Regions from separate parts of the Arthrobacter sp. D1-17 genome, predicted to be linked through region 2. Evidence: riboswitches for the same ligand, from Rfam matches in the RefSeq annotation. Region 2 holds a riboswitch; the other holds the start of a gene.
The links. A riboswitch is a leader RNA that binds a small molecule or an ion and turns the genes downstream of it on or off. The one in region 2 is predicted to bind glycine.
Positions count from the first base shown of each region.

Region 1: another riboswitch for glycine. It lies ahead of gcvP (aminomethyl-transferring glycine dehydrogenase); the one in region 2 lies ahead of gcvP (aminomethyl-transferring glycine dehydrogenase).

Region 1 is NZ_CP096382.1:189,591-193,797, forward strand. It holds gene gcvP (aminomethyl-transferring glycine dehydrogenase) at 1-2,536, opposite strand, end outside; glycine riboswitch at 2,587-2,686, opposite strand; glycine riboswitch at 2,687-2,787, opposite strand; gene M1E01_RS00900 (NADPH-dependent FMN reductase) at 3,112-3,654, opposite strand; gene M1E01_RS00905 (hypothetical protein) at 3,752-4,180, opposite strand.
Region 2 is NZ_CP096382.1:3,442,831-3,447,037, reverse strand. It holds gene M1E01_RS15895 (Dps family protein) at 1-364, shown strand, start outside; partial or broken gene M1E01_RS15890 (MFS transporter) at 491-1,351, opposite strand; partial or broken gene M1E01_RS15885 (TetR/AcrR family transcriptional regulator) at 1,360-1,790, shown strand; glycine riboswitch at 1,935-2,033, shown strand; glycine riboswitch at 2,034-2,178, shown strand; gene gcvP (aminomethyl-transferring glycine dehydrogenase) at 2,228-4,207, shown strand, end outside.

The DNA of each region.
Region 1 (4,207 bases), 900 kb from region 2:
GCTCCACCATCAGGGTCCCGGCCACCGGGAACGCCAGGGTGGGGGCGTGGAAGCCGTAGTCGATCAGGCGCTTGGCCACGTCCTCGGCCGTGACACCGGTCCGGGCCGTGAGTTCGCGCAGGTCCAGGATGCACTCGTGCGCCACCAGGCCGCCCTCACCGGTGTACAGCACCGGGAAGTGCTCATCCAGGCGCGCAGCGACGTAGTTCGCCGCGAGCAGCGCCGACTTCGTGGCCTCGGTCAGCCCGTCCCCGCCCATCAGCTTCACGTACGCCCAGGAGATCGGCAGCACCCCGGCGGAGCCGAAGCGCGAGGCCGAGATCGGCACGTCATCACCCTCACTCCAGGACGCCGCGTTGCCGGGCATGAACGGTGCCAGGTGCGCCTTGGCCGCGACCGGGCCGACGCCGGGCCCGCCACCGCCGTGCGGGATGCAGAAGGTCTTGTGCAGGTTCAGGTGCGACACGTCCCCGCCGAACTTGCCCGGCTGGGCCAGCCCCACCAGGGCGTTAAGGTTCGCGCCGTCAACGTAGACCTGCCCGCCCGCGGCGTGCACCGCGTCGCAGACCTCACGGACGTCCCCGTCGTACACCCCGTGGGTGGAGGGGTAGGTGATCATGATGCACGACAGCGCGTCCTTGTGCGCCTCGATCTTCGCGTACAGGTCCGCGTGGTCAATGGTGCCGTCCGCCGCGGTGGCCACCACCACGACCTTCATGCCCGCCAGCACCGCCGAGGCAGCGTTCGTGCCGTGCGCCGAGGCCGGAATCAGGCAAATGTTCCGCTGTCCCTCGCCACGGGACCGGTGGTAACCGCGGATCGCCAGCAGACCCGCCAGCTCACCCTGGGACCCGGCATTGGGCTGGATCGAGACCTGGTCATAGCCGGTGATCTCGGTCAGCTGCGCCTCCAGATCAGCGATCAGCTCACGCCAGCCCGCCGTCTGGGAATCCGGCGCGAACGGGTGAATCGAGGCGAACTCCGGCCAGGAAATGGCCTCCATCTCGGCCGTCGCATTCAGCTTCATCGTGCAGGACCCCAACGGAATCATCGTGCGGTCCAGCGCCAGGTCACGGTCCGACAACCGCCGGATATAACGCAGCAGCTGCGTCTCGGACCGGTGCGTATTGAACACCGGATGCTCCAGGTAACCGGAGGTGCGCAGGACGGACTTGGGCAGGTCAAAGCCTGCTGCGTCACGCACGGGCCCGGCGCCGAAGGCGACGGCAACAGCGGACAGGGTTGCCGGCGTCGTGGTCTCATCAACGGAGACGCCCACGGTGTCCTCGTCAACGAAGCGCAGATTGATGCCGAGGGCTTCCGCGGCGGTGATGACCCTGCGGGCCTTGCCCGGGACGCGCACGGTGAGGGTATCGAAAAAGGACTCGCTGACCAGTTCGCGGCCTGCCGTTTTCAGGGCGGCGGCCAGGACGCGCGTGTTGTTGTGGACCGTCTCAGCGATCGCCTTGAGGCCGTCAGGGCCGTGGTAGACGGCGTAAAAGGAGGACACGATGGCCAGCAGCGCCTGCGCGGTGCAGATGTTGGACGTCGCCTTTTCACGGCGGATGTGCTGCTCCCGGGTCTGCAGCGCCAGCCGGTAAGCGGTGGCACCGGCGTTGTCCTTGGAGACGCCGACGATGCGGCCGGGGAGCGTGCGCTCCATGCCGGTGCGCACGGCCATGTAGGCGGCGTGGGGTCCGCCGAAGAACAGCGGCACACCCAGCCGCTGCGCGGACCCGACGGCGATATCCGCGCCCTGCTCGCCGGGAGGCGTGATCAGGGTCAGGGCCAGCAGGTCAGCTGAGACCGTGACCAGGGCACCACGTTCCTTGGCGGCGGCAATCACGGGGGACTGGTCCCAGACCCGGCCGGAGACTCCGGGCTGCTGCAGGACGACGCCGTTGATGTCACCGTCAGGCAGTCCGTAGGACAAATCCGCGACCTCGACCTCGAAGCCCAGCGCCTCGGCGCGACCCTTGACGATGGCGATGGTCTGCGGCAGGCAGTCAGCGTCCAGGACGGTCTTGCCCTCGCGGGCTTGCTTGTTCTTGTTGGCCCGGCGCATCAGCAGCACCGCCTCGGCCACCGCCGTTGCTTCATCCAGCAGCGAGGCATTGGCGATTGGCAGGCCAACGAGGTCCTGGACCATGGTCTGGAAGTTCAGCAGCGCCTCAAGGCGGCCCTGGGAGATCTCCGGCTGGTACGGGGTGTAGGCCGTGTACCACGCAGGGGACTCCAGGATGTTGCGGCGGATCACCGGAGGCGTCACGGTGTCGTAGTAGCCCTGACCGATCATCTGAACCGCGGTCTTGTTCTTCGCGGCCAGCCTGCGGAGCTCGGCGAGGACCTCGACTTCGCTGAGCGCGGCGGTGAGTTGCAGGGCGTTCTCTTGGCGGATGGAGGCCGGGACGGCCGTTTCAACGAGGCCATCGACCGAGTCGTAACCGATGCTCTTGAGCATGATGTCAACGTCGGCCTGGCGCCGGGCACCGATGTGCCGGTCGGCAAAAGTTGACGGAAGCGATTGAATCGTCATGAGGAACTCCAGGTCTGGCCGGCCCTGAGGGGCGCGGCGTCGGTTGGGTTCCTCCCCGCTCTGTATTGGACCTGAGAGATTCCGCGGAGATGGTCTTCCGCTTGCACCGTCGGTGAGCCAGGACGTCGCCTGACTGCTTTCCAGAGTTGCCTCGCCGCAGCGGTACATGGGCCTGAGAGATTCCTGGGGAGGATTTGCTCCTACGGCGCCTGCCCGGTGAATGACTGGGAGGACTCTCCCGCCACGGCTCGAAAGGCTATAAAAATGTGGTGATTCGGCTCACAACTTACCGGAGATTTTCTCGGAGGCCAAATCGAGGCCGTAGACGGCTCTTGAAGCATTCGATTCGAACCGGCCAGGACACCTGCACACAGGTCTCGCTTTGACACCTGCCCGTGACCAAGACCACACTGAACCCACTCTCCCGCAGGCTCCTGACCTCAGGGAGCTACTCTTCCGAGTCCCTTATCTCCAAGCTCTCCGCCGCGCGTCCGCCTCCTGCAGGCATTGACCTTTACAGCTTCGACAACCTCGAACAGCGATGGTGGGGACATATCCGGCCGCCGTTTCCCAGCTCAGAGGCGTGTCGTCTTGAGCGCCGTCGACCAGGAGATGAGCTGCTCCAGGAGCGGCTCCAAAGCTTCTTCGGCGCTTTCACTCGGGGTGAAGGTGGTGAAATTCTCGAATTCGGTGGTGAAGGGCAACGCCACCTGAGCGCGCACTCCGGCCATTTGTAGTTCGGCAGTGATCAGCCGGAGGTTCTCGACAGCACGCACCCCGCCGGCGCTGCCGTAACTGACAAACCCCGCAGCCTTGTTGTTCCATTCCGCGTAGAGGTAATCCAAAGCATTTTTCAAAGCACCGGGAACGGAGTGGTTATATTCGGCCGTCACGAAGATAAAACCGTCGAACCTTGAGACGGCCCCGGCCCAGACTTTCGTATGCGGTTGCGTGTAATTCCCCATAGAAGGCGGCATTGGTTCATCCAGCAGCGGAAGGTCATAATCTGCGAGGTCGAGCATTTCGAACTCTGCACCGCCCCGGGCAGAAGCCCTTGAAAGCACCCAGTCGGCAACTTGTTTGCTGCGGCGCTGGGGCCGTGTGCTGCCGACGACCACTGCTATTTTCACCATGAGTACGGTTCCCTTCCGGCCTTGGCTTTCGGTTCACGCGTTGTGAGGCAACGATAAGCACCGGTGCCAGTGGACTTCCATCTCACTCCGGAATTTCCAGCCGGAAGCCGCAGGTGCAGTCCAGCATCTGAACGGGGAGCAAGACGCTGCGCAGCCGGCCGGGAAAAGGGCCGTTGCTGAACCAGTAATGCAGCACCTCGAGCTCGTGGCCGGTTATCTCCATGGGGCAGCCGCAGTGGATGTACTCCTCACCGAAAATGAGTACGTCCGGGGTCCAGAGCACTTGCCGCAAAGCTGCCGTGACGTCGCCCATGTACGCGGTATGTTCATGAAAGTGCAGGCAGTCCATGCAGGTGTAGGCGACCGTGACCAAGTCGCCGTCACCGGCTGCCAATGCCGTTATTGCCCGGATGGCCAGGTTGTGCTCGGTGCCGCATTCTTCGCAGCGGAGGCGGTGCGGCTTGGGCGGCCGCGGGTCCCCTGGCCTGTGTCCATTGGATATGAAGGACATGCTAGGCCGCGCGAACAGGGCTGGACA
Region 2 (4,207 bases):
CCTCCACCTGCAGTTGGACGAGATTGTGGACGCCGCGAGGACCTTCGCTGACGACACCGCGGAGCGGATGCGCGCACTCCATGCGCTGCCCGACGGCCGCAGCGAGACGGTGGCCAAGTCCACCAACCTTGCCCGCTTCCCGGACGGCCTTATCAGCACCCAGGACGCGGCCGAGCGGATTGTTGCCGCCTTGGAAGCCGCGGTCGGCACCATGCGCAAAGTCCATGACGAGGTGGATGAGGAAGACCCCACCACTGCTGACTTGCTCCACACCTTCATCGAGAAGCTGGAGCAGTTCGCCTGGATGCTGAGTGCTGAGAACATGAAGCCCACCGCCAGCGTCACGCAGCCTGACGGCAAGTAACTTCGCGTGCTGCGGCCCGGCCGCAAAGGCAAAACAGCCCCGGAACGAGCTCCGGGGCTGTTTTTGTGCCGGACACCTTTGTGCAGGCCCCTTTTGTGCAGGCCCTCTTTTGGGTCGGCACCGCCCGACGGCGGACAGGACGGCCGCTGCTGCCATCAGTACCAGCGCGATGGCAGCATGATGTGGACGCCCGAGTCGAAAGCCGTGCGGGCAGCCTCTGCGAGAGCCTCGGAAGCCGGGGCCGGCAGCATCCCGGCCAGTTCCACCGCGCCCGCGAGTGTTTCGCCTGCGCCGGCCAGCGCTTCGGCCGGCGCCGTCTCGGGGGAAGTGCCCACGACCGCAGGTGGCAGCGCCAGATGCTGCTGATACGAGGCCGTGAGGATGGATCCCAGCACGGCTGTCCCGAGCAGGGACCCACCTCATAGCCTGTTTCCGAAATCGCCGCGGCTGCCCCTGACCTGGCTGGCGGAACTGCCCCCAAGGATCAGGTCGTTGGAAATTGTCTCCGCCCCGCCCACGCCGACGGCCAGCAGGAGCAGTGCGCCCAGCAGTAGCCCCGGCCCTGATGAATGGTCGTCTAGGGCGACGAGCCTGTAGCCCGCAGCGCTGAGGAACAGGCCTCCGGCCACAACAAACCCGGGGCGCAGCTTTTTCACCAGCGGCACCACGAGCAGCCCGGCCATCACCATCGCGGCAAGGGCGGGAAGCATGGCCATTCCAGATGCCGAAGGGGACATGCCCTCCAGCAGCTGCAGCTGCAGGTGCTGCGCCAGGAACAGGATGAAGCCGTTGTAGGAGAACAGCGCCAGGACATTGGCCGTGATGGCCGTGCTGAAGTCGGGGTTGCTGAAAAGCGATAGGTCCAGGAGGGGCGACGCCAGGCGCTTCTGCCGCCGGACAAATGCCCAGCCCATGAATGCGCCAAAGGCGATGACGGCAACCGGCGCCCCCGAGGCCTGCGGTGGCAAGTTCCTTGATTCCGTAGAGGCCCGCGCGGGTGTTCCAAAGGAGGGCTGCTCTACCATTTCCCGAACAAGGAAGCGCTGATCGGCGTCCTTTTGGATCGCCTGGACGAGTACGCCGAAGCCGATGCGCAGGCCATGTCCACCGCGCCCGAAGGGGCGGCCGCCTACTTCATCAGGTCCTCCGTCTGGGCGGACACCCACTGGACCCTGCCATCGTCGCCTCCACGCGACTGGCGGAAGTGGCCCACGAGGAAACCCGGCGCCGGTTCGCCCGCATCCAGCAGCGGTGGCTGGACGAGATTGCCAAGGACGTGGGACCCGACCTCGCCTAGGCGGTCCTGTATATGGGTGACGGCGTGTACTTCAATGCAATGCTCTCCATCGGGCCCGCCGCGACCGCCGCAGAAACGGCTGCCGACGGCGAAAGCCTGCTCTCCGCGCTGGCGCGGCTCCGGGGCTGAAGAGCGCTTTCCCGCGGGGAACCCGATGATTGCGCGGCGTCGGCCGGCCGCGGGCCCGGACGCCGCTGCTGCAGTTTGCGGACGGGTTCGGGACGTAGGAGAATGGCCGGTGTGGCTGATGCCACGGCTAACTGAATACGCCTTTGATCTGCGGCGGGAGAGTCCTGCAAGTAGGTACAAGCAGGCGCCGTAGGAGCAAACCCTCCCCAGGAATCTCACAGGCCCATGTACCGCCGCGGCGAGGCAACTCTGGAAAGTAGCAGGCTGTCGGCCGTAAGGCCCGGGATCACCCGACAACTCAGGACACGCTGTGCTCACCGACGGTGCAAGCGGCGCCGCGCACGATGCGCGCCGCGGAAACTCTCAGGTCCAATACAGAGCGGGGAGGAACCCGAATCACTGTGGCGTACCCGCGCCGCCTTAGTTATGGAGTTCCTTTGACCGTACATTCAGCCTCCGCCACCTTCGTCGACCGGCACATCGGAGCCCGCCGCGAAGCCCATGTTGCCGCCATGCTCAAGGCTGTGGGCTTCGACACCGTTGATGCCCTGGTTGACACCGCCGTTCCCAAGGACATCCGGCAGGATGTTGCGCTGGAACTGTCTCCGGCGCTGAGCGAGGTTGAAGCGCTCGCCGAGCTCCGCAGGCTGGCCGCGAAGAACAAGACGGCTGTACAGATGATCGGCCAGGGCTACTACGACACCGTGACGCCTCCGGTGATCCGCCGCAACATCCTGGAATCCCCTGCGTGGTACACGGCCTACACCCCGTACCAGCCGGAAATTTCCCAGGGCCGCCTTGAGGCGCTGCTGAACTTCCAGACCATGGTCCAGGACCTCGTTGGCCTGCCAATCGCCAATGCCTCGCTGCTGGATGAAGCAACGGCGGTGGCCGAGGCGGTGCTGCTGATGCGCCGGGCCAACAAGAACAAGCAAGCCCGCGAGGGCAAGACCGTCCTGGACGCTGACTGCCTGCCGCAGACCATCGCCATCGTCAAGGGTCGCGCCGAGGCGCTGGGCTTCGAGGTCGAGGTCGCGGATTTGTCCTACGGACTGCCTGACGGTGACATCAACGGCGTCGTCCTGCAGCAGCCCGGAGTCTCCGGCCGGGTCTGGGACCAGTCCCCCGTGATTGCCGCCGCCAAGGAACGTGGTGCCCTGGTCACGGTCTCAGCTGACCTGCTGGCCCTGACCCTGATCACGCCTCCCGGCGAGCAGGGCGCGGATATCGCCGTCGGGTCCGCGCAGCGGCTGGGTGTGCCGCTGTTCTACGGCGGACCCCACGCCGCCTATATGGCAGTGCAAAAGGGCCTTGAGCGCTCCCTGCCCGGCCGCCTGGTGGGTGTCTCCAAAGACTCTGCCGGAGTGCCCGCGTACCGCCTCGCGCTGCAGACCCGGGAGCAGCACATCCGCCGTGAAAAGGCGACCTCCAACATCTGCACCGCGCAGGCGCTGTTGGCTATCGTCGCGTCGATGTACGCGGTCTACCACGGACCGGAGGGGCTGAAGGCGATCGCCGAGACCGCGCACAGCCACGCCAAGGTTCTCGCGGCATCGCTCAAGGCAGCCGGCTTGGAAGTCCTGCACAACAGTTTCTTCGACACCGTGACCGTTTCCGTTCCGGGCAAGGCGGCCGGCATCATCGCCGCAGCAGAAGAAAAGGGGATCAACCTCCGCGTGATCGACGCCGACACCGTCGGCATCTCCACGGATGAAACAACCACACCGGCCATCGTGGCGGACGTACTCGCCGCCTTCGGCGCCACGGCAGTGGGAGCCCCGGGCAGTTTCGCTCTTGACCCCGCCGTCGAACGCACCTCCGGTTACCTGGAGCATCCGGTGTTCAATACGCACCGGTCCGAGACGCAGCTGCTGCGTTATATCCGGCGGTTGTCGGACCGTGACCTGGCGCTGGACCGCACGATGATTCCGTTGGGGTCCTGCACGATGAAGCTGAATGCGACGGCCGAGATGGAGGCCATTTCCTGGCCGGAGTTCGCCTCGATCCACCCGTTCGCGCCGGATTCCCAAACGGCGGGCTGGCGTGAGCTGATCGCTGATCTGGAGGCGCAGCTGACCGAGATCACCGGCTATGACCAGGTCTCGATCCAGCCCAATGCCGGGTCCCAAGGTGAGCTGGCGGGTCTGCTGGCGATCCGCGGTTACCACCGGTCCCGTGGCGAGGGCCAGCGGAACATTTGCCTGATTCCGGCCTCGGCGCACGGCACGAACGCTGCCTCGGCGGTGCTGGCGGGCATGAAGGTCGTGGTGGTGGCCACCGCGGCGGACGGCACCATTGACCACGCGGACCTGTACGCGAAGATCGAGGCGCACAAGGACGTGCTGTCGTGCATCATGATCACCTACCCCTCCACCCACGGGGTGTACGACGGGGACGTCCGTGAGGTCTGCGACGCG